DNA from 3 places in the Paenibacillus sp. FSL H7-0942 genome. Region 1 is predicted to be linked to each of the others. Evidence: riboswitches for the same ligand, from Rfam matches in the RefSeq annotation. Region 1 holds a riboswitch; each other region holds the start of a gene.
What was found. A riboswitch is a leader RNA that binds a small molecule or an ion and turns the genes downstream of it on or off. The one in region 1 is predicted to bind S-adenosylmethionine.
Positions count from the first base shown of each region.

Region 2: another riboswitch for S-adenosylmethionine. It lies ahead of metA (homoserine O-succinyltransferase); the one in region 1 lies ahead of mmuP (S-methylmethionine permease).
Region 3: another riboswitch for S-adenosylmethionine. It lies ahead of MHI48_RS25225 (methionine ABC transporter ATP-binding protein); the one in region 1 lies ahead of mmuP (S-methylmethionine permease).

Region 1 is NZ_CP150279.1:6,053,880-6,064,035, forward strand. It holds gene MHI48_RS26685 (ABC transporter permease) at 1-1,590, shown strand, start outside; gene mmuM (homocysteine S-methyltransferase) at 1,674-2,741, opposite strand; gene mmuP (S-methylmethionine permease) at 2,719-4,131, opposite strand; SAM riboswitch class I at 4,224-4,325, opposite strand; gene MHI48_RS26700 (Ger(x)C family spore germination protein) at 4,396-5,598, opposite strand; gene MHI48_RS26705 (spore germination protein) at 5,595-6,695, opposite strand; gene MHI48_RS26710 (spore germination protein) at 6,735-8,447, opposite strand; gene MHI48_RS26715 (PAS domain-containing methyl-accepting chemotaxis protein) at 8,596-9,501, opposite strand; gene MHI48_RS26720 (VOC family protein) at 9,992-10,156, opposite strand, start outside.
Region 2 is NZ_CP150279.1:2,001,442-2,011,597, forward strand. It holds gene MHI48_RS09125 (phosphodiester glycosidase family protein) at 1-63, shown strand, start outside; gene MHI48_RS09130 (MOSC domain-containing protein) at 93-779, shown strand; gene MHI48_RS09135 (ROK family protein) at 852-1,730, shown strand; gene MHI48_RS09140 (HRDC domain-containing protein) at 1,908-2,909, shown strand; gene corA (magnesium/cobalt transporter CorA) at 2,980-3,915, opposite strand; SAM riboswitch class I at 4,367-4,490, shown strand; gene metA (homoserine O-succinyltransferase) at 4,727-5,644, shown strand; gene MHI48_RS09155 (PLP-dependent transferase) at 5,669-6,856, shown strand; gene MHI48_RS09160 (PLP-dependent aspartate aminotransferase family protein) at 6,853-8,025, shown strand; gene mqnC (cyclic dehypoxanthinyl futalosine synthase) at 8,267-9,403, shown strand; gene MHI48_RS09170 (aldo/keto reductase) at 9,637-10,156, shown strand, end outside.
Region 3 is NZ_CP150279.1:5,729,839-5,739,994, reverse strand. It holds gene MHI48_RS25260 (Cof-type HAD-IIB family hydrolase) at 1-543, shown strand, start outside; gene MHI48_RS25255 (DUF456 domain-containing protein) at 598-1,038, shown strand; gene MHI48_RS25250 (polysaccharide biosynthesis C-terminal domain-containing protein) at 1,100-2,728, shown strand; gene MHI48_RS25245 (DUF2515 family protein) at 2,930-4,216, opposite strand; gene MHI48_RS25240 (thioredoxin family protein) at 4,358-4,702, shown strand; gene MHI48_RS25235 (heme A synthase) at 5,002-5,940, shown strand; gene MHI48_RS25230 (Cthe_2314 family HEPN domain-containing protein) at 6,104-6,820, shown strand; SAM riboswitch class I at 6,950-7,093, shown strand; gene MHI48_RS25225 (methionine ABC transporter ATP-binding protein) at 7,219-8,253, shown strand; gene MHI48_RS25220 (methionine ABC transporter permease) at 8,254-8,913, shown strand; gene MHI48_RS25215 (MetQ/NlpA family ABC transporter substrate-binding protein) at 8,988-9,827, shown strand; gene MHI48_RS25210 (DUF2167 domain-containing protein) at 9,946-10,156, opposite strand, start outside.

The sequences.
Region 1 (10,156 bases):
ATCGCCCTGATGACCATCGGATTTACGATTGCGGATGCCATCCTGGCCAATTACAGAACGATAGGAATCCTCAAATCACTAGGTCTGACTTCCCGAAAAACGATAGGCACCTATGTTATTCAATATGCATTGATATCCATCGTAGCCATTATCCCAGGATTTGCACTCAGTATATGGATATCCAAATGGATCATTAATATTTCTGTATCCTCTCTTCGAGTGGGGAATCAGAACATTCCAGTCCAAGGATTGGATGCGGCCATACTGGCCGGCGTACTACTATTTACTCTAGTGATTCTGTTCACTGTGTTATATGCCAAAAAGGCACGCAGCATACAGCCCGTGCAGGCTATTCGGTATGGTATGTCGGAGACAGATCACAGCCGGATGGCTGGCAAAATGAATTCGCCATTGGCGCACTGGATCGGGTTCACACGACTGCCTGTGACCGCCGTGCTTGGATTCCGACATGTGTTCAAAAACACCAAAAGCTCTGTTCTAACAATCCTGCTGACTACCATGGCTTCCTCCGTACTTGTTCTGGGTTATGTTCTGCTGACCAGTATAAACGGAATTGAACAGACCGCAGCTAAATGGGGGTATGACAATGCCAATATCGCAACAGTCGTAGTGAACAAAAGTAACTTCCCCAAGGCTGAACTAAAGCACGTGTTAGCGCAGGATTCGAGGATCAGCAATGTAGGCTGGCAAGGGAACACAACGGGTGTAATTAGCCCGGAGTCTTTGGCAGCAGTAGAGGGCCAATCCATCAGTCTCAACTTGAGTGTACTGGACGGGAGTTATCAGGAACTTGGATTCGAAACGTTAAAAGGGGTTAACCCACAACATGCGAATGAAATTGCCATTGGTGTAAGTGTAGCCAAAACATCAAATAAAGATCTCGGTGATCTTATCGATATCTATATTGAAGGAGAAAAGCGTACATTCCTCATCACAGGCATCTATCAGGCGTTCGCCAACATGTCTGTTTCAGGCAGAATCACCATTGATGCCATGAGAAGTGTGAACCCGGATTATAGTGAATTTGATGTTATCTTCATCAATGTGAACGATATGGCACAAGCGGGTAAGGTTGCCTCTGAATTAAATGAGCAATTTAAAGATTTTGCTTCGGTAGTCACTCAAAAGACTTTGCTTGATTCGGTTTACGCGGAAGCCGCTAACATCCTGATCTATCCGATGAGCCTGATCGGATTGCTGTTTATCATTGTGACGTTCATCATTATTTTCAGTACCTGTAGAATCAATATCCGTAAAGAGAGCAGAACGTACGGGATATACAAATCGCTGGGAATGACATCTCGCCAAATCCGGTTGTCGCTCACCATGGGAATGTTCATACTGTCCTCCGTGGGAGCCATACTGGGTATTTTCGTCGGCGTATACCTGCTGCCTCTTCTACTCGAAATGGTCCTTTCCGGTTATGGTATCGTACAGCTTCCACTGATCCTGCATTGGGGTGGAATGGTACTGTTCACCTGTCTAAGCATCATTGCAGCCAGTCTTGGCTCGTGGTTCTCTTCGAGAATCATTCGGGAAGCATCGCCACGTATACTGGTTATCGAATAATGTAATCAGAATGCCTTAACACAATAAAACAAGCCCTTCCATACCTCTATAGGATGTGGAAGGGCTTGTTATCATGATATGAACTAATTCCGCCATTTCTTCGCAAGTGCACCAATCTGATGTGGCGTAGTACGGCAGCAGCCGCCAATAATTTGCGCGCCCGCAACAACCCACTGTTTCGAAGCATCACTCATGCTGCCACAGGTACCCTGTCCGCTCCACGTCTTCGTCACTGCATCATACGTCTCACCTGAGTTCGGATACACAATAACAGGTTTGTCGCTAGCACTGCTGAGAATACCCACTGCTTCCGTCACCACTTCCATCGGAGCACAGTTCAGGCCAATCGCCGCAATCTGCGGCTCGGAGCCAAACGTCTGTGCACATACCTCAAGCGGTGTGCCCTCGCTGATGCTTGTCCCGTCTTTTAAAGAAAATGATAACCAGGCATACGCATGAGGGAACTCCTTCAGTACATCAACCAGCACCTGTGCTTCCTGCAGGGAAGGAATCGTCTCAAACGCCAGAATATCAGCACCCGCTTCAAGCAGCGCCGCCATACGTGGACGGTGAAATGCGGCCAGCGTCTCATCCGACACGCCGTAATGTCCCACATACTCTGAACCATCCGCCAGATAGGCGCCGTACGGACCAACGGACCCGGCAATAATTGGACGTGGACGAAAACTGTCTCCTTCCCGATCTACTGTACGATCTGTTATATGCTCCTCATTCTCTACGTTCTCGGAACGTACCGAAGGAGCTTCTACAAGCTGACCTGTCGAGCTTTCTCTCCCTACTAAACTACTCTGCACTTCTGCCCACACGTCATCTCTCGCCTGTACAGCCAGTTCCACCGTCTTCCGGATCAGCTCCAGTGCTGACTGTTCATCGATCCCTCTCTTACGGAAACCATCCACCGTCGCCTGATAACTGGATGTAATCGCACAGTCGGCTCCTGCTCGAAAATAATCTGCATGGACCTGAACAATAACATCCGGATTCTCAAGCAACACACGAGCAGACCATAGTGGATCATCGAGATCACATCCATGCTGTTCGAGTTCCGTAGCCAACGCTCCATCCAGAATCATGACCGGATGTTCACGAAGGATCTGTTCTATGGGGTTAGTCTGTTGTTCTTGCGTCATGTACTTGTCCTCTTTTCTTATTCACACGTTCTGTCAGATAATAAGCAGCGTAACATACTGCGATAAACGGAACCCCACAATACAGCGCAATTCGCTGTGTCGGGTCAAAGGCAATACCTATGCATGAAGCCAGGCATAATATAAATGAAACAATTGGTACCACCGGATACAGTGGTGTGCGGTAGACCAGATCTTTGACCGCATGTCCTTCCCGGATATATTGTCTGCGGAACATGTATTGGGAGGCACTGATACTCATCCATACTGCAACGACAGCCAGACCTGAAATGGAAACCAGTGTAATATACACGGTACCTGGCGCAATGATGCTGGACAGCAAGGCCAGCGCACCACCCACCATACTAATCAGAAGTGCATTCAGCGGTACTCCGCTTTTGGTCAATTTGGCAAACCACGGAGAGATCGTTCTTTTGTCAGCCAGAGACCAGAGCATACGTGAAGATGCATACAGGCCTGAATTGGCAGCAGAGAGAATCGCCGTCAGAATAACAAAGTTCATAATGTCTGCTGCATAGGGTACACCCACCCGCTCCATTACCGCTACAAACGGACTTTCCAGTACACTGGCATCCGACATGGGCAGCAAGGCCGACAAGATAATAATCGTTCCGATGAAGAAAATAACCAAACGCCACAGCGTTGTATGAATAGCCTTTGGTATCGTCTTTTCCGGGTTCTCCGTCTCACCGGCGGCAATGCCGATTAACTCGGTGCCTGAGAAGGCAAAGTTTACAGCAAGCATGGTCATCAATATCGCTGTAGCCCCATGAGGGAACCACCCGGATGCGGTAATATTCGATAGAAATGGAGCCGGTTCAGAATCCGCCATGGGAATGAACCCAAACATGGCTGCGCCACCGATAATAATGAAGATTACGATAGTCACTACTTTTACAGATGAGAACCAGAACTCGGATTCCGCAAAAAATTTCACCGTTAGAGCGTTAAACAGAAAGATCATCAGTGCAAAAACCGCGCTCCATATCCATACGTTTACCGATGGGAACCAGCGCTGCATAAGCAATCCGGCGGCTGTGAATTCGGAGCCAAGCGCAACAGTCCAGGTTAACCAGTATAACCAAGCCACCGTGTAACCTGTTGCCGGTCCGATATATTTGGCTGCATAACTATGAAATGCTCCCGTCTCTGGCATATGAACAGACAGTTCACCAAGACAGAGCATCACCAGATATACAACGATGGCTCCAATCAGATAGGACAGAATGGTTCCCAGTGGTCCCGCCTGCTGAATGGTGTAACCTGAGCTGAGGAATAATCCCGTTCCAATGACTCCTCCGAGAGAGAGCATGACCACATGCCGTGCCTGCATTTTCCGCTGAAAATGCCCTTTGTCGTTGTTGTTCTCCATACCTGCTGCTCCCCTACTTCTTCATCCAGAAAAAACAAAAAAGACCCACTCTGCCTAAAGAGTGCGCCGTTACTGACAAATAAAAACAAACGCTCCTATCTATCAGGCTTTCACCCGCTGGAATTAGCACAGTATCCTTCAGATCTGTTGCTGAGGTTTCTAAGGGCCAGTCCCTCCACCTCTCTGGATAAGAAAATGATTTTTTACTAATATAGCGATCTATCATGAATGTGTCAACAATTAAATAATATATGGCACACCTCGCTATTCGGTGGAAGACCCCGGATTCGTGATGGTGGTCTTTACCTCATAGGTGATCGGCACGGTGCTAAAAATTTTATCCCAATCGTCTTTGACTTTTTTCCATGTTTTAGGTTCTTTAATACGCAAGCTATCCCGAAAATCCGCAACATCTACTTTATAGGTATGCTGCAGTTTGTATAACAACTGTCGAATCTGTTGTTTGGCAAGTTCAGCAAATTCTTTTTCCAATTCACTGAGATACGCACCTTTTTCCTCTTCCTCGGGAGCACGCCAATCCTCCATCAACCAGCCTTCGGATTCAGTTTTCACATGGAATGAAATATCATCGCCAACCACTTTTGGAATTATTGTTGTTTTTTTCTTCTTCATTTCATATACAACAGTGAACCCCTCTTTATTGTATGTCTTCAAGATACCTCCTTTTTCTTTAGGTCTGAGCCAAGATAGCCCTTCTAGATCCGTTTGGCTGAGTTCCCCGATGAATTTTGTTGTTTTCCCATCAAAGATACTGGCACCGGAGAACTTGTCCTCTCCATTGAAGTTCAGTACATTCTGGAGCAAAAAGCTGGAACCGGATTGCATTTGAGCATCTAATTTGGAGAGTAGAACGGGGTCCAGGATTTTATTGGACAAGTATGAATTACCGGTAATACCTGTAAGATAAAATGCTGGAATCCGGGAAGGATCATCTGAAGTCAGTACATCAACAGCGCGATGATGGCTAATCAACACCAGACAGTTAGGACGAATATCGTTATCCCGAAGTACAAAATCCAGCAGCTGGTCCAAACCATACTTTTTGGCGATATCCTTGGACACAACGATAACCTTCAGATGATGTCCGATGAGCGGATGATCTCGTCTCAGTGCAAACTGACGAAAGATTTGCAGCAAGGAATCTCCGGTAAGCTGTTCATTGGAATAGGACGTTTTACCAGAAGCAGGCGAACCGGATTGTTGGCTCTTTTGACTGCTGGAATTACCGGGAGCAATCTGTACCGTGGCCGTCAAATTGTTCTGCTTGGAGTACCCTCCTCCCTGATTGGCGATGTTCTCCTCAAATTCCGTCTCTTTACCGATATCAATTCCAAGACCGACATAGACACTTAGATCCTCTATCTCCCGACTGCTCCAACATCCGGATATCGTTAAGAGAATGCATAATACAGTGGCTAAGCGTAACAACATACGGAATGTAATCATGCATGCTTGCCTCCTTTTTTGCGAATCAGACTTAACAACAGTAGTACCAGAGGTAAAATGCCAAACAAAAATACGGACACATTGCCCAGCATATCTCCTAGTGCAAAAGTATCATCCACTGTTTTGGGTATCATTGCTGTCAGATAAATGAACGGAAGCAGGCCGTACATGATGCCTTTGATTTTTTTGGAACGAAACAAATCACGAATACCCACCGAAGCGCAGTAATGTGTAATTGCTGTAGTCGAAAAGATTTGCATAATCCAGATGACCAGTAATAAGGATTCAAAACGCTCAAATATCAGACCCTGAATTTCGAAGCTTCTTACCAAATCCAGCGTTGGCCAGGTTCGAGTTTTAATGCCATCGAGCGATAAACTCCCTATAACCATCACCACCGTGATCAAGTAGATAATAGTGGATATGAGTATCCCCCAGGTCATCGCTTTATTGCTCTTCTTCGGATTTTTCATATAGGCAGTCATGATTAACATCACCTCATAGCCTGTATAAGATAATAGTGAAGGCTTCAACCCTTGGAAAACCGGCATGACCCCATCACCGAGTACGGGTCTCAGATTGCCAATTTCGAATAGCTGATTACTAAGCAAAATTTCAATCACAAATATAATAATCGTAATTGGAAGGATGATCTCAAACACGCGTACGATAACGCCAAGCCCGCCTGAAATCATATATACACCGATCCACATGAAGACCATCACAATCGCCCAGGTGGGGGTGCGTTCGAGCAGATACATCCCAGTCACTTCAGCCATAACTCTGATTTCGAATGCGGCAATAACTATGAAATACATAATCATAGACAATCCCAGTATGTAAGCAATCCAGCTGCCCGTAATCTCACGGGTGAACTGGAAGACGGTTTTCTCTGGAAATCTGCGACACAGGGTAACCAGAATTATTCCGACACCTATGATAATGAATCCAGATAGGATAATGGAAATCCAGACATCCGGTGTTCCGACAGCTTTGCTGGTCGTTCGAGGTAACGTCAATATCCCGGCACCAAGCATGTAATTGACAATAATTACAACAGCCTGTGTCGTGGTTAGCTTTCCTTGGGAGCCATTCACTTTAGTTCACCTCCAGACCTTCAGTAGATGGAATTCCATTTATTTTTTCCGATCATCATCTATCGGATTAGTCATTTTGGGACGCATTCTCATCATATTTAGCGGTGCACGGATAACAAAATCCTTCCATTCATTCATGTGATAAGGAACGGCTGGTGCAACATAAGGTACGCCAAAGCTTGAGAGTCGTGCCAGATGTGTACACACAAGCAGAAAGAACATAACCACGCCAAACAATCCAAGTACGGCTGCGCTGAACATAGCGGCAAATCGTAGAATCCTTAGCGTTAATCCCGCACTATAGACCGGAATCGTAAAGGAAGAGATGGCTGTTACCGCAACGACAATGACCAGAAATTGGCTTATTATTCCCGCTTGCACCGCTGCTTGGCCAATAATCAGACCTCCAACGATACCCATCGCTGGCGCAATCGGTTTGGGCAAGCGTATCCCGGCCTCCCTCAAGATTTCAATTGAAAGCTCCATGATGAGTACCTCAATAATCGAGGGGAATGGCACTCCGGTACGCGTTTCAATAATCGTCAATACCAGCTTGGTTGGAATAAGACCCGGATGGAACGAGATAAACGAGATATAGAGCGCAGGAGCAAGCAATGCCAGCATCGCGGCCATAAAACGCAGCACTCGCAAAAATGTTCCGGGAATCCAGCGTTCATAATAGTCCTCTGGAGACTGAAGCAACATGCTAAAGGTCACCGGTACAATTAATACAAATGGCGTTCCATCCAACAAAATTGCCACTCGGCCTTCCAGAAGGGCACCCATCACCCGGTCAGGTCTTTCTGTATTCAGTACCTGCTGAAAAGGACTCAGTGTATTATCTTCGATGAGTTGTTCCACATAACCTGATTCGAGCATTGAATCCATATCCATCTCTTCGATTCGCTTGCATACTTCTGCAACGAGATTTGGATCGGCAATATCCTGAATATAGGCTATCGCCAAATCTTTTTTGATCCGTGAACCCACTTCATACTTCTTAATAAACAGGCTCTGATCACTTCCATAACGACGTAAAATGCCTGTATTATCGCTTAATTGCTCTGTAAAACCAATACGAGGCCCACGAAGCAATCCCTCTGACAAGGGTTCATTCATACCTCTTGTTTTGATCTTATGAGCTCCAATTAATAAAGCACCTGGCAAACCATCAACCAGCAGTGCATTTTTCCCAAACAACACACCAACTGCGAGTTCTTGGAGGGACTTCGTCTCCTCAACCAGACTGACAGGAAGTAATTGATCTTGCAGATATGCCGACAGTAAGTGTGCGTTGTCTGGATGAAGGAAACCCTCCTGCTTAAGTAGAGGAACACCTTCGAACATCAACGGTGTAATCAAGTGATCATCAACTAAGTCCTGATCTACCAGGCCTTCGGTATAAATGACCGCAGCCCGTGTATTCGTTCCCCTAATAATAAATTCCCGAATATGCACGTCTGCATTGAGTCCAAAGCTTTCTTTCACACTCGTCAGATTTATGCTGTACTTTTCGGTTAATTTAATATTGGCATAGTGGCCTGTTTCGGTCCCTTCACCCTGCCCTTTGGCTGCTGGCGAGATATCCTTCGAGGATATGGACGATGGCTTGGAACGAGAGAAGCTTCCGCGCTTAATGGCAGCATTGATCCAGCGCATGCTCAATGTAATACCAATTGGAATGATGAAGACCAAGAATGCCTGAATCCATATGGACCAATCCGGCACGTAGGATACAATTGTTGACCACATGTTCCCACCCCAACATTTCTCTGCATGACATAGCTGCAGGTATTCCCAAGTATTGTGTCCCCGTTTGATCACAATAATTCCCGTTTTTTTGAGTACTGAACGACAAAAAAACGGTTCCTGTGCAAGGAACCGCTATTACTATATATTGTTATACGATTCTGGTCACATGCTCCGCTTTGGCATCCAACAAGTGAGCTGAAGCAGCAATTGCTGTAAAATCATTCAATGCGATCTCAATCTGCTTCTGGCTCTGCTCCACATATTCTTCTACTTTTTTGGTACCACCCGTGATATTACCAATCTCCTTGGTTATTCCAGTCACGCTATCACGAATCTCATTAATCGAACTCTCCACCATTGCAGATAGTTTCTTAACTTCCTTGGCCACGATATCAAATCCTCGTCCGTATTCTCCTGCATGTGCAGCCTCAATGGCAGCATTCAACGCGAGCAGTTGCGTCTGAGACGAAATCTCGCGTATCGTTCGTACCACGCCCTGAATCGATCCGGCCTGTTCCTGCAGATGGGTCAACGTTGCACGGTTAGAAGTTGACACCTCTGAGATATAGGAGATACTGGACATTAATTCCTGGCTCCGTTCAATGCCTACATCTGCCTGCCCATTCAGTTCATGGGACATCGTTTTCAGCTCATTCACTACGACCGAAATGTTGTTCTGACGGTTGGTAATGTTGGTGGCGATTTTGGATACACCCAGTATCTTCTGATTTGTCTCATCGTACACCGGCATATATGTCGCCTCAAGCCATACGGAATTCCCCTTTGCATCCTTGCGTTCAACCTTGTCCTGAAAGCTGACACCATTAAATATGCTATTCCAAAAAGCATCATATTCCGGAGTATTTGCAAATTGACCGAAGCACAGTTGCTGATGCTTCATGCCGTACATCTCATCTACCGTATATCCCATCGTCTGGGCAAAGACTTCATTCACGTAGGTTACCCGGCGATCCAGATCAAATCGAATGATAGCAAGACTTTTCTCCATCGACTTGATGACCATTGCATCGGTGACAACATCTTTCTTTTCCATATCTAATATAGACACTTGATAACCCCCACAGTTCATTCCATAATAGACAGCCTTTATTTAACTAGCAAAAACGATCATAACAACATATGTATCCATCAGGTTCTAGATGGCTCTACTATGGATACCCGATTTGCAGCATTTTGGATCACCTGTTGTCATTTATTTTTATTGCAACCCTGTTCAGTCAAAATATATAGTTGTTCCTTCGTTTCAATGCTTCTTCAAAATCCTGGATAAAAGGCTTCCATCAAAATACTTTCGGAGCATGTTCATCGTCCAGAAAAGAGACGTTATAACTTATCTTATCCGTAAAATATCTCTGTATCTACTAGTACGTATCGTAACATAAGGCAAAGAGGTATACACTTCTGTATTTGTAACGTATTTGTAACATAATTTCTGTTTTTTAATAACCGTTTAACCCCTATATACAAGAAAAACAGAACGATTTGTCGTGCATCGTCCTGTTTCTTATCCAGTCTCATCTTTATTATTTTTTTCGTGGTGTCCAGCGCTTCGTTTCACTGTGATTCGGATACTGAATGCCCGCAGGATAGGAGATCAGCTCGATCAGCATCCCCCAAGGTGCTCTTCCATACACAAACTGATTGCCTTCCCCACCTTCAATATGACCGGTCAACGCCCCAGGCTCTGT
Region 2 (10,156 bases), 3.0 Mb from region 1:
ATGCTGACTTCACCAGGCCGGCTCTTGAGTAATACACTCGTATTTGGCGGCTCTGTGCGTTAAAAGAAAGTGATTATGGGAGGTAGACGCAAATGACACTCACATCTGATCGAAAGCCAGGGGAGGGCAATACAGCTGTTCTGGCCATTAATGTAGGACTGCCGCAGCCGCTCCCTGGACAGAAGCGTGAAGTGCTGAGCGGCATTGTGAAACATCCTGTATCCGACGCGGTTTTCCTGTCATTCACTGGAATGACAGGGGACGCGCAGGCGGATCTGGTGCATCATGGCGGCCCTGACAAAGCCGTTTGTGTATACGATTACAGTCGTTATCCGGCGCTGGAACAACTGATGGATCGCAAGCTGGATTGGGGAGCTTGTGGAGAAAATCTGACAGTTGAAGGCTGTGCCGAAGAAGACGTACGGATTGGTGATGTGTACGAGTTGGGCGAAGCCACAGTGCAGGTCAGTCAGCCCAGACAACCTTGCTTCAAGCTGGGTGCGAGGTATGACTATAAGGAGCTGCCTGTTTATTTTCAGGAGAGTGGATATACCGGCTTTTACTTTCGTGTACTGCAAGAAGGTGAGGTAAGGCCTTCATCGATATTTCGACGGATCAGCACCGATCCAGCCTCAATGACGGTTCTTGAAGCCAATCGAATCATGCATCAGGGGAAAGAAAATGTCGAAGGTATTCAGGCGTTGCTGGCCATTCCTGCGCTGTCAGACAGCTGGAGGCAAACGTTAATGAAACGATTGTCAAAGCTGGAGAACAAGTAGCAGGGTAATTATCGTGTCATCAAGTAAAGCAATTCGAATTCCTTTTTAAACTAACTTGGGAGTGTGACTAACATGACGATCTTAGGCGCAATTGAAGCAGGCGGAACCAAATTTGTATGTGGTATTGGCACAGAAAACGGAGAAGTTCTGGAACGCGTAAGTTTTCCAACAACAACACCGGAAGAGACCATGGCTCAAGTGATTTCATTTTTTGAAGGCAAAGGCATTGAAGCTCTGGGTGTAGGTTCATTCGGTCCGATTGATCCGATTGAAGGAAGCCCAACATATGGCTATATCACAACAACACCTAAACCACATTGGGGACAGTATAACGTGATTGGCAAGCTCAAGGAGCATTTTGATGTGCCGATGACATTTGATACGGATGTGAATGGTGCGGCACTTGGAGAAGCAACCTGGGGCGCTGCACAAGGTCTTGAGAGCTGTCTGTATATCACTGTGGGTACAGGTATTGGTGCAGGTGCTGTGGTTGGCGGTAAAATGGTCCATGGATTGTCACATCCAGAGATGGGACATATCATTGTACGCAGACATCCGGAGGATACATACGAGGGTTTCTGTCCGTATCATGGTGACTGCCTCGAAGGCCTTGCAGCAGGACCGGCCATTAACAAACGTTGGGAGCAACCGGCTTATGAACTGCCTGCAGATCATAAAGCTTGGGAGATCGAAGCACATTACCTGGCACACGCCCTGATGAACTATGTTCTGATTCTCTCTCCGCAGAAAATTGTCATGGGTGGCGGAGTAATGAAGCAGGAGCACCTGTTCCCGATGGTTCGTAGCAAACTGCAGGAGTTGCTGGCTGGATACGTTCAGCATCCGGCACTTCAATCCGACATTGACCAGTATGTTGTTTCACCAGGACTTGGTGACAATGCGGGTCTGTGTGGTTCACTGGCGCTTGCCAAGTTGGCATTGAATAAGTAGGTCATTAAGGGATTGACGAATTTTACCATTGTGGTATGATATGGGAAACAGCATAGTACGGTTAATGAGGAAGCACCTCTCTTGCATGGATTTTGCAGGAGGGGTGTTTTTTTTGTGCTGCCTATAGGTAGTATCTCTAACTCGTATAAGCTGAATATTCAAAGGGAGGGAACGAAAATGGAAGTCATTTTCATGAACAGATTGTCCAGAATGTCAGATCAGAATGCAGAGTATGCACAGTTATGGATTGGGGAAGAGGAAGATAGTTGGCAGCTGGGATGGAGTCGCTACGAGGAAGGAGAGCGTGAGGACAGCATCTGGTATGAAGGGACTTCTTGGGAGGAGCTGCTTCATATTTACCGTCATCAGCTTGCCATACAGATGAGTGAGGGGTACCGACCGCAGTTGCAGGGGTTATTTCACGAGAATGATGATCTGAAGTCACGCAGTTATGGTGGACAGCGGCTCCATTGTTACAGTGAGTTATACGGCAATGAGCAGTTATATACGGATCTGTGCACATGGCGCAGGAAGAGAGCTGTGTCTGACCGGAAGGCACCGTATTTTATTGCAACGAATCGTCTGCTGCGTTTGATCAGTGCCTTTGTTCCGCAATCGCTGGATGAACTGATGCAACTGCCGGGCGTAGGGGAGAGCAAAGCAACCGAGTATGGTGCGGAATGGATGGAGATTACAAACGGGTTGGAGCGTTCAACGACATTCCCGCTGGACTGGGTATACACGGCGCTGAAGGAAGAAGAGTATGAGAGCTGGTTATACAAGCAAAGAGAGCAGAAGTACAAGCAGGAACTTGATAAGTTTACCACGCGTAAGCAGGTGCTTGAAGGCATGAAGGAAGGGTATACATTAGAGGAGATTGTTAATCGATCTGGATTATCCCGACGCGAGTTGGTTGAGCTGTTAGAGGCACTGGATCACGAAGGTTATGACACCGATTGTCTTCTTGATGTGGAGCTGGCAGTGATGCCAGAGAACGAACAAGAGGCCGTATGGAGTGCGTATGAGGAGCTGGGAGATACGTTCCTGAAGCCAGTATTACATAAGGTGTATGGAGGAGAGAAACCCGATGGAGGAAGTCTGGAGCAGGTCTATGAAAGACTGCGCATGATTCGAATCCGCTTCCGTCGGCACGCAGAGACAGAGAAGAATGTTGGTTAATAATCAGAAATGAAAAAAGACGAGGCGTTTCTCCCGGAGGAGCGCTTCGTCTTTGTTATTTCATACGAGTTCATACCCAGTCTTTCTTGCGGAAAATGAAGAACATGCTCAGGCCCAGGGTAACCATTAGGCCAATCACAACAAAATAGCTGTATTTCCAGTTAAGCTCTGGCATGTTCGTAAAGTTCATGCCGTATATACCGGTAATGACCGTCAGCGGCATGAAGACCGTGGTAATGGCGGTAAATACACGCATGATCTCATTCGCCCGGTTCGCAATACTGGATTGGTAGGCTTCTCGCAAGTTGCCCATCAGGTCGCGATAAGTCTCAAAGGTTTCAGATATTTTTACAGCATTCTCATAGATGTCACTGAAATACTTTTGCAGTTGATCATCGATGAGACGCAGATCTTTTTTATTCAAGGTGTTAATGACCTCTTTCTGAGGTCCAAGGACTTTTTTCAGCCACAGAATCTCACTGCGTAGCCCGATAATTTCATTCAGATGTGACTTTTTGGTGTGCATCAGAATGTCTTCCTCAAGCTTCTCGATCCGTGCTTCAATTCGGTCACCTACGGTGAAATAATTATCAACAATCAAGTCAACCAGCAAATACAGCAGACGATCCGGTGTACTGATTTCCTGTTCCCACAGGATGGGTTTCAGTGTGCGCAATTCGCTGACCTTGTGCTTGGTAACACTAATAATGAAATGTCTGCCGAGGAATAAGTTGACCGCACGTAGAAATATCTCTTCATCATCAAAACGGATGCTATTAATCACAATAAAATAATGGTTCTCATAAATTTCAATCTTCGGACGTTGTTCTTCGTCACTAAGACAGTCTTCCACAGCCAGATCATGCATCAAGAACAGCGGCTGAAGTACCGCCAAATCGTCTATGTCTGCATCAATCCAGTAAAATCCTTCCGCTGGTGGAGTCAGCGCCTGCTGAATGTCGTCCACCGGAATAAATACACCGTTGTTTACCAACCGGATTTTCATCGTTAATCTACTCCTTCTGCACCCGCCAACTTGGCGGATATTATCATTATGGGCGCAAAAAGAACAAATCAGCCGGTCGGCAGCGGAGCCTGGAGATCAGGGCTGCGTTCACTATATAATCAAACGGAAGTCACGTCCCGCTGCCGGCATGCTGATGTTAATTCTTTATGCAGTTTGTCGGAATTCGGCTGCCAGTCAGGCCTCGGGTCGCCATCCATTTAATATGTCACCTCTCACATAAGGGTTTATAACACCTTGTTTAGTATACCGCTGGTACAAGGTGCTTTCAAGCGCAAAAATGTGTCTATTTCGCGCCCTGAGGCAGTGTATGACAACGGATGATGAACGGTTCCGATCTGGGAAGCAGACATCGAACTGCAACTTGACGTGAGGGCATTAATGTAATAAAGTAGACGGTGAACCAGATTTAATTACAATCTAATACAGCGAAATCTTATCAAGAGTAGGTGGAGGGACTGGCCCGATGAAACCCGGCAACCGGCGGTATACCGCACGGTGCTAATTCTTGCAGCGACTAAGTGTCAGGTGGCACTGTTGTAACTGAGAGATGAGAGAGGCGCATATCTATTTTACATATGACCTTTCTCGAAATCCGAGGAAGGTCTTTGTCATATGCCCCGACTTCTCAGCAGTGATTTTCGCTAAGGAACTTGAGGTTGTTTGTAACGTTGGATGAAAGAGCAATTCAATGTTTTTACAAGCTCAAGGCAGTCTATAACTGTATTGATGTGAAGACATCAAGCCAAGGGTGGCTGCATCTATCTATGCACAAGGAGGAGTTAGACTTACTATGCCAATCAAAATACCCGATACTCTACCAGCAAAAGAAGTACTTGAAGGAGAGAATATCTTCGTCATGGATGAAACTTCTGCATATCAGCAGGATATTCGTCCACTCCGTATCGCTATATTAAACCTGATGCCCACAAAGGAAACGACCGAAACACAATTGCTTCGTCTGGTGGGAAACACGCCTATTCAGGTGGATGTCGTTCTCGTACATCCCAAATCCCATACGTCGAAGAATACGTCTCAGGAGTATTTGGATCTGTTCTATAAAACCTTCGATGAGATTGAGCACCGCCGTTTCGATGGAATGATTATTACGGGTGCCCCGGTGGAACAGATGGATTTCGAAGACGTGAACTATTGGAATGAAATCCAGGAGATCTTCGAATGGACTAAAACCAATGTGACTTCAACCCTCCACATATGTTGGGCTTCCCAGGCAGGTTTATACCATCATTTTGACGTACCCAAGGTTGCACTTGATGAAAAGTGTTTTGGCGTTTTCCCACATACCATCAATAAACCACATGTTCCATTGTTGCGTGGATTCGATGAAGTATTCAACGTTCCACATTCCCGTCATACGGAAGTGAGACGCGAAGATATTGAAAAGAATGAGAATTTAGAGATTTTGGCTGAATCTGAGGAAGCGGGGATCTTCCTGGTTGCTACCAAAGACGGCAAACAGATTTTTGCCACAGGACATGCCGAGTATGACCCGTTCTCATTAAAGTGGGAGTATGACCGGGATGCAGCCAAAGGTTTGGATATCGCATTGCCTAGGCATTATTATCCGAATGACGACCCTTCTCGTGTGCCACCAGCTACTTGGCGCGCTCATGCCAACTTATTATTCTCTAACTGGCTCAATTACTATGTGTATCAAGAAACACCTTACGATATTGGCCCGCAAATCTAATCGAGATTACAGGAGGATGCAGCAATGGAAGACAACAACAAGTTGAAAATCGAAAGCCGCTTAGCACAAATTGGGTCCATTAATGAACCGGTAACAGGCGCCATTAACTTTCCGATCTATCAATCCACTGCGTTTCGCCACCCGAAGCTTGGACAAAGCACGGGGTTTGATTATATTCGTACGACTAATCCAACCCGTAAAGTATTGGAAGAAGCCGCCGCAGCGCTGGAGTCCGGTGATGCAGGGTTTGCCTGTAGCTCGGGAATGGCCGCGCTGCAAACGATCTTCGCCATGTTTGGTCAAGGGGATCATCTGATTGTATCGCTGGATCTGTATGGTGGAACCTATCGTCTGCTGGAACGTATTCTGTCCCGTTTCGGCGTAACTGCAAGTTATGTGGACACGAATGACCTGGCAGCACTGGAGAAGGTTCGTCAACCGAATACAAAAGCTGTATTTATTGAGACACCAACCAACCCACTGATGATGATCACCGATGTGGAAGCCGTTGCTTCCTGGGCGAAAAGTTACAACCTGTTGACCATTGTTGACAACACGTTGTTGACTCCATTTTTCCAACGTCCGATTGAACTGGGTGCCGATATCATCATTCATAGCGCTACCAAATATCTGGGCGGACATAATGATGTGCTCGCCGGACTAATTATTACCAAAGGTGAGGCGTTATCTGCTGAGATGGCGTTCCTGCATAATTCCATTGGAGCGGTATTATCTCCAAGTGACTCCTACCAGTTGATGAAAGGTATGAAAACGCTGGCTCTTCGCATGGAGCGTCATGAGCACAATGCACTTACTATTGCTAAATACTTGCTTGAGCACCCAGCGGTGGTTGAAGTGTATCATCCAGGTCTATCTGATCATCCGGGGTATGAGATACAGAACAAACAATCCACGGGTAACACAGGTATCTTCTCTTTCAAAGTGAAGGATGCACGTTATGTTGAACCGTTGCTACGTCATATCCAACTCATTGCTTTTGCCGAAAGTCTCGGCGGAGTTGAATCACTCATGACTTATCCGGCAGTACAGACTCATGCGGATATTCCGCTTGAAATTCGTGAAGCCGTAGGTGTGGATGACCGTTTGCTCCGGTTCTCCGTAGGCATTGAACATGCGGATGATCTGATTGCAGATCTCGGCAATGCTCTGACAGCTGCACAACAGGAAGTGGAAGGAGGCGTGCACTCATGAGTGAGTCCAACAACAAGCCCAATTCCGAGTTGAAATTTGATACCAAATTGCTCCATTTTGGCGATGAGATTGACAAAACGACTGGAGCCTCCAGTGTACCGATCTACCAAGCATCAACATTCCATCATTTTGATATCTTCAATCCGCCTCAACATGATTACAGTCGTTCGGGTAATCCGACACGTCAGGCTCTGGAAGATTACATCACATTGCTGGAGGGCGGCGCACGAGGCTTTGCCTATTCTTCGGGGATGGCTGCGATCTCAAGCGTGTTCATGATGTTCTCTGCAGGGGATCACATGATTGTAACGGAAGACGTATATGGAGGTACGTATCGTTTGCTTACTTCCATATTAAGCCGTATGCAGATCGAGACAACCTTTGTAGACATGACCAATATAGATGAAGTAAAAGCGGCACTCAAGCCAAACACTAAGGCAGTTTATATGGAAACACCGTCCAACCCTACACTGCGAATTACGGATATCGCTGCCGTAACTGACTGGTCGAAGGAACATGACCTGATCACAATTCTGGATAACACCTTTATGACACCGTACTATCAGCGTCCAATTGAGCTTGGTGTGGACATCGTCGTACATAGTGCTACGAAGTTTCTCGGAGGTCACAGTGATGTACTGGCAGGGTTAGCGGTTGCTCGCACGGAATCACTTGGCGTACAACTGAAACAGTTGCAAAATGGACTTGGAACTGTACTGGGGGCACAAGAATCCTGGCTTCTGATGCGCGGGATGAAAACCTTGGGTGCTCGCATGGCTCATAGTGAACGGAGCACAGCCAAACTGGCGGCATGGCTTAATGAGCGCAGTGATATTACTGCTGTCTTTTACCCTGGACTGGAGGATCATCCGGGCCGTGAGGCACATGAGCGCCAGTCCACAGGATATGGAGCTGTCGTTTCTTTTGACGTCGGTTCAGGTGATCGTGCAAAAGCAGTTCTTAACCGGGTGAAGCTACCTATTGTTGCTGTAAGCTTGGGAGCTGTGGAGAGTATTCTGTCCTACCCAGCGATGATGTCTCATGCGGCAATGCCGGCTGAGGTTCGCCGTGACCGTGGCATTACAGATGGGTTGCTGCGCTTCTCCGTAGGTCTGGAAGATATCGAAGATCTCATTGTAGATTTGGAACAAGCACTTCAGGAATCCTAACAAAAGTGGATGCCCGAATACGCCGATGCGTATCACTTAATCTCGAACTAATTCTTTTCCATATGTAAAAATTTTTACTTATTTTTAAAGCACCTGTACATAAGGTGCTTTTTTTCACATGTAACCTGTGTTACGATATGTGGAGTACAGAAATACGATGTTGCCACCAGAACTTGCTTCTCTTGAACAAGTTGGGACGGATCGTTATATAATTTCTCTTCATGAGGGAGGCTTTTTTACGATGAGTACGGTAGACCGTATCTTAGATAAAGCCCTTCGGGGCGAACGTTTGGACTTGGAAGACACGATTCAGCTATTTGAATCCAATGAAGTGGACAAAATCGGGGCAGCTGCTAATGTCATTGTGAAACGCATGCACCCTGAACCATACAGAACATTTGTAATTGGGCGTAACGTCAACTACACAAACGTGTGTGATGTGTACTGCCGTTTTTGTGCTTTCTACCGCAGACCTGGTTCGGATGAAGGTTATGTGCTTCCAGACGAAGTTATTTTCCAGAAGATTCAGGAAACAGAAGATGTGAATGGTACCGAGATTTTGATGCAAGGTGGAACGAATCCAAACTTGCCTTTCAGCTATTATACAGACCTGTTGAAAGCCATCAAAGAGCGTTTCCCAAACATCACGATGCACTCTTTCTCCCCAGCGGAGATTATGAAAATGGTTGAAGTATCCGATGGCCTTACATTGGAAGAAGTTGTTCGTGCCATTCACGAAGCTGGACTGGATTCCTTGCCTGGTGGCGGTGCCGAAATTCTGGATGACCGCACACGTCGGAAAATTAGCCGCTTGAAAGGCTCATGGCGCGATTGGATGGACGTTATGCAAACTGCACACCGCATCGGTATGAACACCACGGCAACGATGGTTATCGGACTTGGTGAATCGATGGAAGAGCGTGCATTACACTTGCTCCGTGTACGTGAAGCTCAGGACGAATGTATTGCGAACAAGTATGACTCCGAAGGTTTCCTGGCGTTTATTCCTTGGACTTTCCAGCCGGATAATACAAACCTCAAGCTGGAGCGTCAGACTCCAGAAGAGTACTTGAAGACTGTAGCCATCAGCCGCCTAGTACTTGATAATATCAAGAACATTCAATCCTCTTGGGTAACGATGGGTCCTGAGATCGGTAAGAAGTCGCTTGAATTTGGCTGTAATGACTTCGGTAGCACGATGATTGAAGAGAACGTTGTATCTGCTGCTGGTGCAACATATAAAGTTAACATTGAATCCATTCTCCGTTTGATTCGGGAGTCCGGTTATATCCCGGCACAACGTAACACCCGATACGAGATTGTGCGCATGTTCGACGAAGAGAATGCCGTACATGAAGATTTCGTAATGCAGAACTAATTCTAATTAATTCAATACTACTCTTTATAAACTTTGATCGTTAGATAAGTATTTATGAAGCCAAGCCCGCTGACTACTCCGTTTGGAGAGACGGCGGGTTTTTTGATTTCTTTCTGCGGTTCGAGGTCATCAAACAGTACATGTTACGCAATTGGCGATATTTTATATTGAAATTGAACTGTTACAATGAAAGGGAACTTGTGTAGTCAGACACGCTGGAAGGGGTTAAACCGATGAAGAGAAGAATACTTGGCAAGACGGAACTGGACGTACCTGTATTGAGTTTTGGAGCATCCTCACTCGGTTCTGTATTTCGTGACATTGACCGGGACGAAGGGATTCGCACTGTACATGCAGCCGTAGATGCGGGGATGAATTACATAGACGTTTCGCCTTACTACGGGCTGACAAAAGCGGAGTCCGTGTTGGGTGAAGCCATCCGTAGCTTGCCGCGCAGTTCATATATGTTATCAACCAAAGCCGGACGGTATGGGGAAAATGAGTTTGATTATTCACGTCAGCGGATTCTGGATAGCGTGCAAGAGAGCCTGGATCGACTGCATACAGACTATATCGACATTCTGTTCCTGCATGATATTGAATTTGTGCCAGCAGAGATCATCGTAGAAGAAGCCTTTCCAACGTTGCTGCGTCTGAAAGAGCAGGGAGTTATACGACATGCGGGCATTTGTGGATTGCCCTTACCGTTGTTCGAGAAGGTTCTGCCACAGATCGATGCGGATGCGATCATCT
Region 3 (10,156 bases), 320 kb from region 1:
AATGGTAGTGAGGTCTGGAAAGCCCCGCATGACCTGCATATGCGTCATCTGATGGACCCGGCATTGATTCGCAGAATGCAGGAAATCGGTGAAAAATATAATAGCTGGTACTGGGCATACTCCGTGGAAGAACTGTTCAATCGTGACCGCTGGACGGACAATATTGAAGGTCTGGAATGGTTGAAATTCGGCTTTAATACGGAAGTGGATGAAGTTCGTCACCAGATCATGATGGAACTGCAACAAATGGGTGGCCTGCAAATGACGAATTCTTCACCCGTTAATATTGAGATCAACCCTGCTGGCGTATCCAAAGCCAGTGGTGTAGCGGAAGTCTGCAAGCTGCTGGGCATAGAGATGTCCGAAGTTGTTGCTGTTGGAGACAGTTTGAATGATCTGGCTGTCATTGAGGCCGTGGGTCTTGGTGTAGCGATGGGTAATGCGCAGGAGCAGGTGAAGGAAGCGGCTGATCTGATCGTAGCGAGTAACAATGAAGACGGTATTGTTGAAGTGATCCGTGAACATATTTTGAAGGGGGAGTAACCTTTGCTCGCAACCATTGCCTGGATTTTAATTGTGCTGCTGTTTGCAGTGGGGATGGCTGGAACGGTATATCCCATACTGCCTGGTGCTGTAGCGATTTTCTTCGCGTTTCTGGTCTACGGCTGGTTCTTCAGTTTTGATCCGTTTGGTGTGTGGTTCTGGATCATCCAGATTCTGATTGTTGTTGTGTTGTTTGTGGCTGATTATGTCGTCAGTGCATGGGGCGTGAAGAAGTTCGGTGGCTCCAAGTTATCAACAACGCTGAGTACTATTGGTGTTATCATTGGCCCATTTGTCATTCCGGCATTTGGACTGGTGCTGGGACCATTTATCGGTGCTTTTATCGGGGAACTGATCGGAGGGTCTTCACCTTCCAAAGCGTCGAAAGTTGGATTTGGTTCCGTTGTGGGGCTATTTACGAGTACTGTGATGAAAATTATTTTGCAAATCGTCATGATTGTTCTCTTTATTATCTGGGTGGTAAGATTCGCCTAAACGTTCAGGATTAGCTTCAACGGGATGCACGTCCGGTGTGGAGGAAAGAAGGGGAATTCGTTTGTCTAAGAAAGAAACATTCATTAGGGGTACGCTCATTCTGGCGGCCGCTGCACTGATCGCAAGAGTACTCGGATTGGTTCAACGGGTGCCGCTGGAGCATATCCTCGGCGATATCGGTAACGCATCGTTTACCATCTCCAATACGGTATATTTAATGCTGTTAACTGTAGCAACGGCGGGCATACCGAGTACACTTAGTAAAATGGTATCGGAACGTTATGCGCTCGGACGCGCGAGTGAAGCCCAACAGATCTACCGTGCAGCCCTGATCTTTGCCGCTGTGGCCGGGGTAGTCATGTCTGCTTTGTTGTGGTTCGCGGCACCTTATTATGCTACGTATGTGTCCAAAGTACCGGAGTCGGTCAGCGCCATTCGCGCCTTGGCTCCAGCGTTGCTGCTCTTCCCGGCCATTGCGATGATGCGTGGATATTTCCAGGGACGCGGCAACATGACAGCAGGCGGTATTTCACAGATCGTGGAACAGTTCGCCCGTGTAGGTACAGCCATTATCGTGGCTTATGTCATGCTGCAATGGAATTATGATGACCAGACGATTGCTGCGGGTGCTTCATTTGGTGGGGTATTAGGAAGTGTGGGTGCCTTCGGTGTCATGCTGTACTTCACCTTGAAGCTACGTCGTAGCGACCGTGCGGCCCAATTGAATTACGAGCGTGCAGAGCAGTTGCCGATGCGAGGTATCTACAGTGATATCTTCAAGCTGTCTATTCCAATTGTGCTGTCCTCACTTGCAGTTCCAGCCATTAACTTCATCGATTCATCCCTTGTGGTACCACTGCTTAGTGGCCAGATCGGACTCGAAGAAGCGACTGGTGTACTTGCGATCCTCGGGGCGAAGGCCCAAAGTATTGCGGGGATTCCTCCGATTCTGGCTATCGCTTTGAGTCAATCGTTGGTGCCTGTCATTTCAGCAGCATTTGCCCGCAAGGATGAAGCGCATCTGAAAAGTCAGGTTACACTTGCCTTGCGCATTTCGATCCTTACAGGTATGCCGATTGTCATTGCACTTTGTGCGGCAGCGTATTCTGTTAACGGATTGCTGTTTACCAATTTGGATGGAACGCCGATCATTGCCTTGTTAACATTCGGTACCATTTTCCAGATTACAATGATGACCACCAACTCCATTTTACTCGGGGTAGGGAAACCGCGGATTACGATGATCAGTGTCGCAGCAGGTGTTGTGATCAAATTGATCGTAAGTCTTATTCTGGCGCCGATCTTTGGGATTTACGGTATCATTATTGCAACAGCCCTTTGTTTCTTGGTCATCACGTACCTGAATCTGCGGGTCCTTCGCAAAATCGTTGATTTCTCCATCATGGGAGATCGTTGGAAAGGGTTTATCATTACAGTGTTGCTTGCAGCAGGTGTAGGATTTGCAACGAACTGGATTGGCAATACGATCTTTGGACTGTTCCTGCCAGCGCGTGTATCCTTCTTGCTTACCTGCCTTGTGGTTGGTTTACTTGTTGTGGTGGTGTATCTGGTTCTCATGGTTGTGCTGCGTGTACTGCGCAAGGACGAGCTGGGCAGTTACCCCCGTATTCTGCAAAAAATTCTTCGTCCACTTATGCGTCTTCAACGTGGAGCTGGGCAAAGAGGTTAAACAAGCAAGGAGCATCATCCATGCTCCAATATTTTGTGAAAATAGGATACAAGCTCTGTCTGCTATTGAAGCGGACAGGGCTTTTTGTTTAGCTAAGGAGAGCCGAGCGACTGAACTCGACATTAGCCCAGCAAGCGAGGATTAGCGGTACATCGGGATATCATATCATCCGTCTTTGTCTGCTCTATATGATTTTTATCATTAGTGTGTGATGGCTTTAGCATCATGAGCCAGTGCTGTTTTCAGCATGCCATACCGGTGTTCGTGACTCATCTCAAACAGCCATGGCCGACGTGGTGCCGTCAGATAACCGAGACTATCCCGAGTCTGAAGCCAGTCATGTCTGGTGATCGGTTCATAAGGCGTGTCCCCCCATACGGAAAGCAGTTCCGGACTATATAATCGTTGCCCTTCTGGAAGCCATTCTTCATCCATTAGCTCCTGAGCATAAAGTGTATGTTCCCCTGCCTCGTCTTCACGATTGGTAAACAGCCCAGGCCAATATTCAGCGCGCGAGCCACGATGGGAAACCGAACGTGCGAACTCCAACACTTGTGTGTGTACTTGCTCCACGCCAAACAACAGGGCATATAGCCCTTTGCCAAACATGATTCGCTCATCCAGTTTGCCAAAATGTTCAATGACGCGTCCTGCGAGTCCTGCTCCCTGTCCAAGAGGAAAGACGATATGATTCAGACCGGCCAGATTATGCAGATGGAATGCGGGTTTGGAAAGTACTTCTTTTTGAAAATAAGGATGTTGCACCACCCGGCTCTCGATATAGTTCTGCTCATTAATAATTAATGCCACACTTAGCAGTGAACTGCATCGTTCCAGCCAAAAGCGTTCCCAAAACGGCGTCATAAACGCCGATACGTGAAAGTGCGACAAGAGATGGAAACAGCTACGTCCGATCCGGCGACTGTTCATATACAGCAGAAGCTGGGGATATGCATCCTGGAAAATGAGTGCATTGCACCGCTCCAGCAGCCGATACATATGCTCGCGATCGCTTTGATTCTGTAGATTATGCATTAAGTCACTCTGAAGATCTGTCATGTGATATCCACCATTGCGAGAGACCATATGGGCCAGCAGTGCCCAATGAAGTTCGGGATATTGCTCATAACATTCCAGATAGGCTGCCGTGCGGGTGATATTACTCCGATTATTCTCCTGAGTCAGTGTCTTAATCTCTTCCAGAATGATGCAATCTTCTTCGCAGACGAGTGCGCTTTGAACCTGGTCCGTGCGTGCAAAAGATTTGTTGCTGGCAGGTAACAAACGCTCCACCTCAGACTGTAAGGCAGCTGCCGTATCGGTATCCCACTCGATATCACGCAAAGGGTGACGAAGCTGTGCAGAAGCTTGCCATGCAGCCGGTTTGCCACGCCAGATTTCCCGGGCAGCACCCGGAATGGAACGGACCATCTGCAGGAGGGACCCGTGATGTTGTTCGCTGGAAGAATCGGTTCTGGTGGAAGTCATGATGTGACATCCTTTCATGATGTTCTGGGTTTATTTTCACAGACCATGTGGTTATTCTAAGTATGCGCTGATTATTTGACTTCCACTCGCCAATTTGCTTCACTTAGGGTAAGACAAGGTACAGAAAGGGAGATGAACCGAATGGAACAGATTACTTCCAAACCGGCTTTTGATGTAGCCATCCAATCCCCACGTTTGACGATTGCCGTATTCAAGGCAGACTGGTGTGGTGACTGCAAATACATCGATCCGTTTATGCCTGAGGTTGAAGAGAAATATGCACGTGAACTGACCTTGATTGAGGTTGACGTGGATCAGGTTGGAACCGTTAGTGAAGAGCAGAATATTCTTGGCATTCCAAGCTTTGTGGCGTATACAGATGGCCGCGAACTCGTACGGTATGTGAACAAGCTGCGCAAGTCGAGAGAAGAGATTGAGCAGTTCTTAGATCGAGCAGTTGAAGTGTACAACACGATCCATAAATGATAATAAAAGTATGACAGGTTCATGTTGTAAAAGGGTATAATAAAAAGAACGCCATTTCTCTTGAAATAGGGAAATGGCGTTTGTGTGTTCGACTTGTTCTATATAAGAAACGTTTCTGTACATATCCCCAATGACCTGTGGGTCATTATTTCACCAGACGTTAACATTTTGTCACAAAGCGCGACGTCAATGAACATTTTATCCGGTATAATGAATTTAGTTGTGAAATAAGTGTCAAAGTACCGAAACAAGCGGAGAATATTCTTCGCCATCTTAAACCAACAGCGGGTGAGAAAAAATTGAAACACTTAACTTTGTTTAAATGGTTAACCGTATTAACCTGTCTTGTCATGTTTCTGGCCACTTTTGGTGGAGGCATCGTAACCAAAACGGAATCAGGCCTTGGCTGTGGAACAGAATGGCCTTTATGTAACGGAAAACTCGTTCCCGCACATACTGTGGCTTCACTCATTGAATATTCCCATCGCGCTGTAAGTGCACTGGCTGGACTGTTGTCCATTGCCTCGTTTGTTGCTTTTCTGCGGTTTGGCAAGTCACGCCGTGACCTGCAATTGTTTTCTTTCTTAACTCTGGTATTTGTTATCGTCCAGGGAATCATGGGGGCTTTTGCCGTTGTCTTCTCCCAATCTTCAGCAGTCATGGCACTGCATTTTGGTTTTGCACTGATTGCTTTTGCCAGTTCTCTAATGATGGCGCTGGGCATAAGGCAGGAGGCCAAAGATGGCGGATTGGAGCGCCTGAATAAATACCCTCGGGTTAGCAAAAAATTCAGGAATCTGGTCTGGTTCTCCACCATTTACACATATCTCGTGGTATACACAGGTGCATTTGTGAGTCACACGGATTCTGCCGGCGGATGTTCTGGATTTCCGCTTTGTAACGGTCAGATTATTCCTGAGCTTTCGGGTGGGGTAGCGGTTGCTTTTGCTCACCGTGCAGCAGCTGCGTCGCTCGTGATTGTTATCGCAATCCTGGGTCATTTCGCTTACCGTAATCATCCGGACAACAAGGAAATGCGTACTCTGGGTGTGGTATCCGTTGTTCTTATTCTGATGCAAGTAGTCATTGGTATTTTCATGATGGTGACAATGAACCGTCCGGAAGTATACATGTTCGTAGCTCTTGCTCATATGCTGGATATCGCCATATTGTTCGGAGTCTTAACGTATATGAGTTTCCTGGTGTACAAGCTACATCGCCCGGCTAATCGTTTTTAAATATGAAAGTCCACCATCCAGTGATGTACATCATTGGACAGGTGGACTTTGTTTGATGTCAGAGGGATCAGGGCAACCTATGGCAAGCAGCAATTACACGGAATGAATGATGTTTCGTTTACGGTGATGAATTCTTGTTGATTTGGAAAAGAGGAGGTTAGATATGCTGCGAACGTTGTTGGGGGAAAAGCCACGTATAAACGAAGGTAAATTGAAGGCAGCGATGGACGCAATGGCGCATACGCTTGAGCTATTTCAACGACAAATGCATGTGGACCATGATCCCACGCATGACTATCGGAAACTGTATGTGTGGACTCAGGGACTCATCTCCTCACTGGATGAACTGGAGCAAAGCTGTTTCGCTGCTGCTCATTTTCGCAAAAAGGTCGTTGCAGGTTCAACGGATGATATGACGGCGACTGAAAAAGCCGAGTATGCACGTTATGTGTATTTCTACAAAGATGGCTTTATCCGCTGCTTTGCCATTCTGGATAAAGTCGGCACAGTATTAAATGAAATATTCCAGCTGAATACTTCCAATACCAAAGCGCATTTTTCTTATTTTACTGTGTTAAGGCAGTTCGACTATGCAAGGGAGCATCATGATCTTGCATTGCAATTAATACAGATCAAGGACTCTTATCGTGAGCCGATGAGCAAGTTGCGCAAGCGACGTAATATGGAAATTCACTACATGAACTCAGAAATGCACGATGACCTGTGGCAGTTACACCAGACCTTGCAAGGTAAAGTGAAATTGGAGGATCTGAATCAGCATGTGCAGGAAATGCGTCAGGGCGTGGATATGGTCTGTGAAACGTTAACAGCCTCTTATAGTTATATCAATAAAATATGGAAAAGAAATAATTCCCTTTGACAAATCGGAATACTTGGAATATACTGAGTTTCAATCGAATGTTACACGGATATAACTGATATTTCGGAAGTTACGTTCACATTATAAAGCATAAACTACATGAACTTATAAAATCCTACAACAACATATTTCTTATCGAGAGCGGCGGAGGGACAGGCCCGATGAAGCCCGGCAACCGATTTGTAACGACATGATACATGTATCATTCGCGTTATAGATGTTAGGTGCTAATTCCTACAAAATGGTGCAAGACACGATTTTGGCAGATGAGAAGGTATATTCTTTCACGTGAAGAGCCCTCTTTGTATCTGCAAAGGGCTCTTTTTTTGTACTTAAGGGGAGTTTTCCTTTAGATCGGGTAAAGATACATGTAGGTGGTTGGAAAGGGGCAAGTGCGATTGATTGAATTAAAAGGTTTAACGAAAACGTACGGCAAAGGGGCAAAATCTACAACAGCGTTATCCGAGCTGAATTTGAGCATCCAAAAGGGTGAAATCTACGGTGTGATTGGCCATTCCGGAGCGGGCAAAAGCACATTGATTCGCTGCATTAATTTGCTGGAACGGCCTACGGAGGGTGAGGTATGGGTCGACGGAATCAACCTGACTGAACTGAGCAAAACCGAATTGCAGCAACAGAGACGTAAGATCGGGATGATTTTTCAACACTTTAATCTGTTATCTTCGGCAACGGTATATGACAATGTAGCTTTTCCACTAAAGCTTGTGAATACACCCAAGGATGCCATTGATCGCAAAGTGAAGGAAATGCTTGCACTGGTTGGTCTGGAGCACCACAGCAGCAAATATCCGGCTCAATTATCGGGTGGCCAGAAACAACGTGTAGGGATTGCGAGAGCACTTGCAAGTGATCCAAATGTACTTCTCTGTGATGAGGCTACTTCGGCACTTGATCCGCAGACGACAAATTCAATCCTGAAGTTATTACTCGACATTAATGAAAAGTACAACCTAACGATTGTGCTGATCACACATGAGATGCATGTCATTCAGAACATCTGTGACAAGGTGGCTGTCATTCATCAAGGTGGCATTGTGGAACAAGGACCTGTAACAGACGTGTTCCTGAAGCCGCAGCATGCGATCACGCGGGACTTCATGATGCGTGACCATGAAGCTGGGCTTGCTCTGGAAGAGACCGCTCTGGCAAATGCAGGCGTTGAATTGCAGGCAGGTGCTGCTTCCAAACTTGTGAAGATATCCTTTCTGGGTAACAAAACGTATGAAGCGATTTTGTCTAGAACGGTACGTAAGACAGGCGTGGATTTTGCCATCCTGCAAGGTACAATCTCTACGATCAAACAGGTTCCTTATGGGCAGCTGACCGTTCGGTTCGAGGGTGATTCAAAAATGATTGATCGGACGATATCAGAATTAACCGCTGAGGGACTTGATGTGGAGGTGCTTCGTTAGATGGATTTTTCAACAGTTCGCTGGGAAGAGGTTGGTAAAGCCTCCATTGAGACACTGCAAATTTTGGGTGTATCAGGCTTGTTTACCGTTATCTTAGGTTTACCGCTCGGAGTACTGCTGTTCATGACAGCCCGATCTGCTTCGATTAAGTCACGGGCAGTGTACACTATACTATCCCTGATTGTGAATATTTTGCGCTCAGTCCCATTTATCATATTGATTGTTGCTCTTATTCCATTCACTCGTATACTCGTCGGTACAGCTACGGGGGTGCTCGGCGTTATACCTCCTTTGGTGATTTCAGCAGCTCCTTATTTTGCTCGTTTGGTGGAGACGACGTTGCGAGAAGTTGATCGTGGTGTCATTGAAGCGGCACAGTCGATGGGTGCATCGACCGGACAGATTGTAAGACGGGTGTTACTGCCTGAGGCACTGCCTGGACTGCTTGCTGGTATAACGATCACCATTGTTACGCTCGTCTCCTATACGGCGATGGCGGGCATGGTTGGCGGTGGAGGTCTGGGAACACTGGCAATCAACTATGGATACTTCCGTTATCAAAATGAAATTATGATCATATCCGTAGTGTCGATGATCATTCTAGTGCAAATTCTCCAGATGGCTGGAGATCGCTTGGTTACATTTTTCACCAGGAAATAACACATAGATAACATGATGGATATGCATTAATGCAGATGCCACATGACAAAATGATTAGAGAAGGGGTTTTACACATGAAAAAATGGTCTTTTGCTCTACTTAGTCTTATGTTGATTGCGGTTCTCGCAGCTTGCGGAAACAACAAGGACGCCGATAGCGGCGCAGACAATTCAGCAGGTGCACCTCGTACAGTTGAATTGAAAGTTGGAGCTTCACCTACACCACACGCAGAGATTCTGGAAAGCATCAAGCCTGAACTGGAAGCACAAGGTATCCGTCTGCAAGTCGTTACATTCAACGACTATGTTCAACCCAATCAGCAACTTGCTGACAAAAAATTGGATGCAAACTTCTTCCAGCACCAACCATATCTGGACACAGAGAATAAAGAACGTGGATTCAACCTCGTTTCTGTAACACCTGTTCATGTTGAACCTTTTGGTGGATACTCCAAAAAGATTAAGTCTTTGGATGAATTGGCAGACGGCGCAAAAGTAGCAATTCCAAATGACCCATCCAATGGTGGACGTGCTTTGTTGCTGCTTGCGAAGGAAGGTATCATTACGCTGAAAGACAACACAAATATTACATCTACGATTCAAGATATCACAGCCAATCCGAAGAACCTGGATATCATCGAGCTGGATGCAGCCATGATGCCTCGTCAATTGGATGAAGCGGATCTGGTATTTATCAACGCTAACTATGCGCTCGAAGCGAACCTGAATCCGGCGAATGATGCTTTGCTGATCGAAGATCTGCAAGGTAACCCATACGCAAACATCCTCGTTTCCCGTGAGGACAACAAGGATGCAGATGCAATCAAAAAACTGGCTGCTGCTTTGCACTCCGAAGAAGTGAAAACATTCATCAAAGAACGTTATAAAGGTGCAGTTGAACCTGCAACTGAATAATTCACAATATGTATGATGTGAAGCTATTAAGAATAAGCCGTATATCTCTTCTGAAGAGATATACGGCTTATTTTATGTTTCCTAATCTGTGCTGACGTGGGGATAAACAAGGGAAGGGTTAGGGCTTATCTTGTTTCTCCGCGTTGGATGGATGCCCAGATTGGAGGTAGTAGGATAATTCATTCTGATCAGCATACTGCTGTTCATCGGCTTCTTGCAGGTACGTCCTCTCGGAGGGAGAGAGTTTCTCTTCTTCTCCGTGTGAGCTTTTTATTTTGTATCTGATCCAACCGATCAACCCAAGGACGACAACGAGGATCAACGCCCAT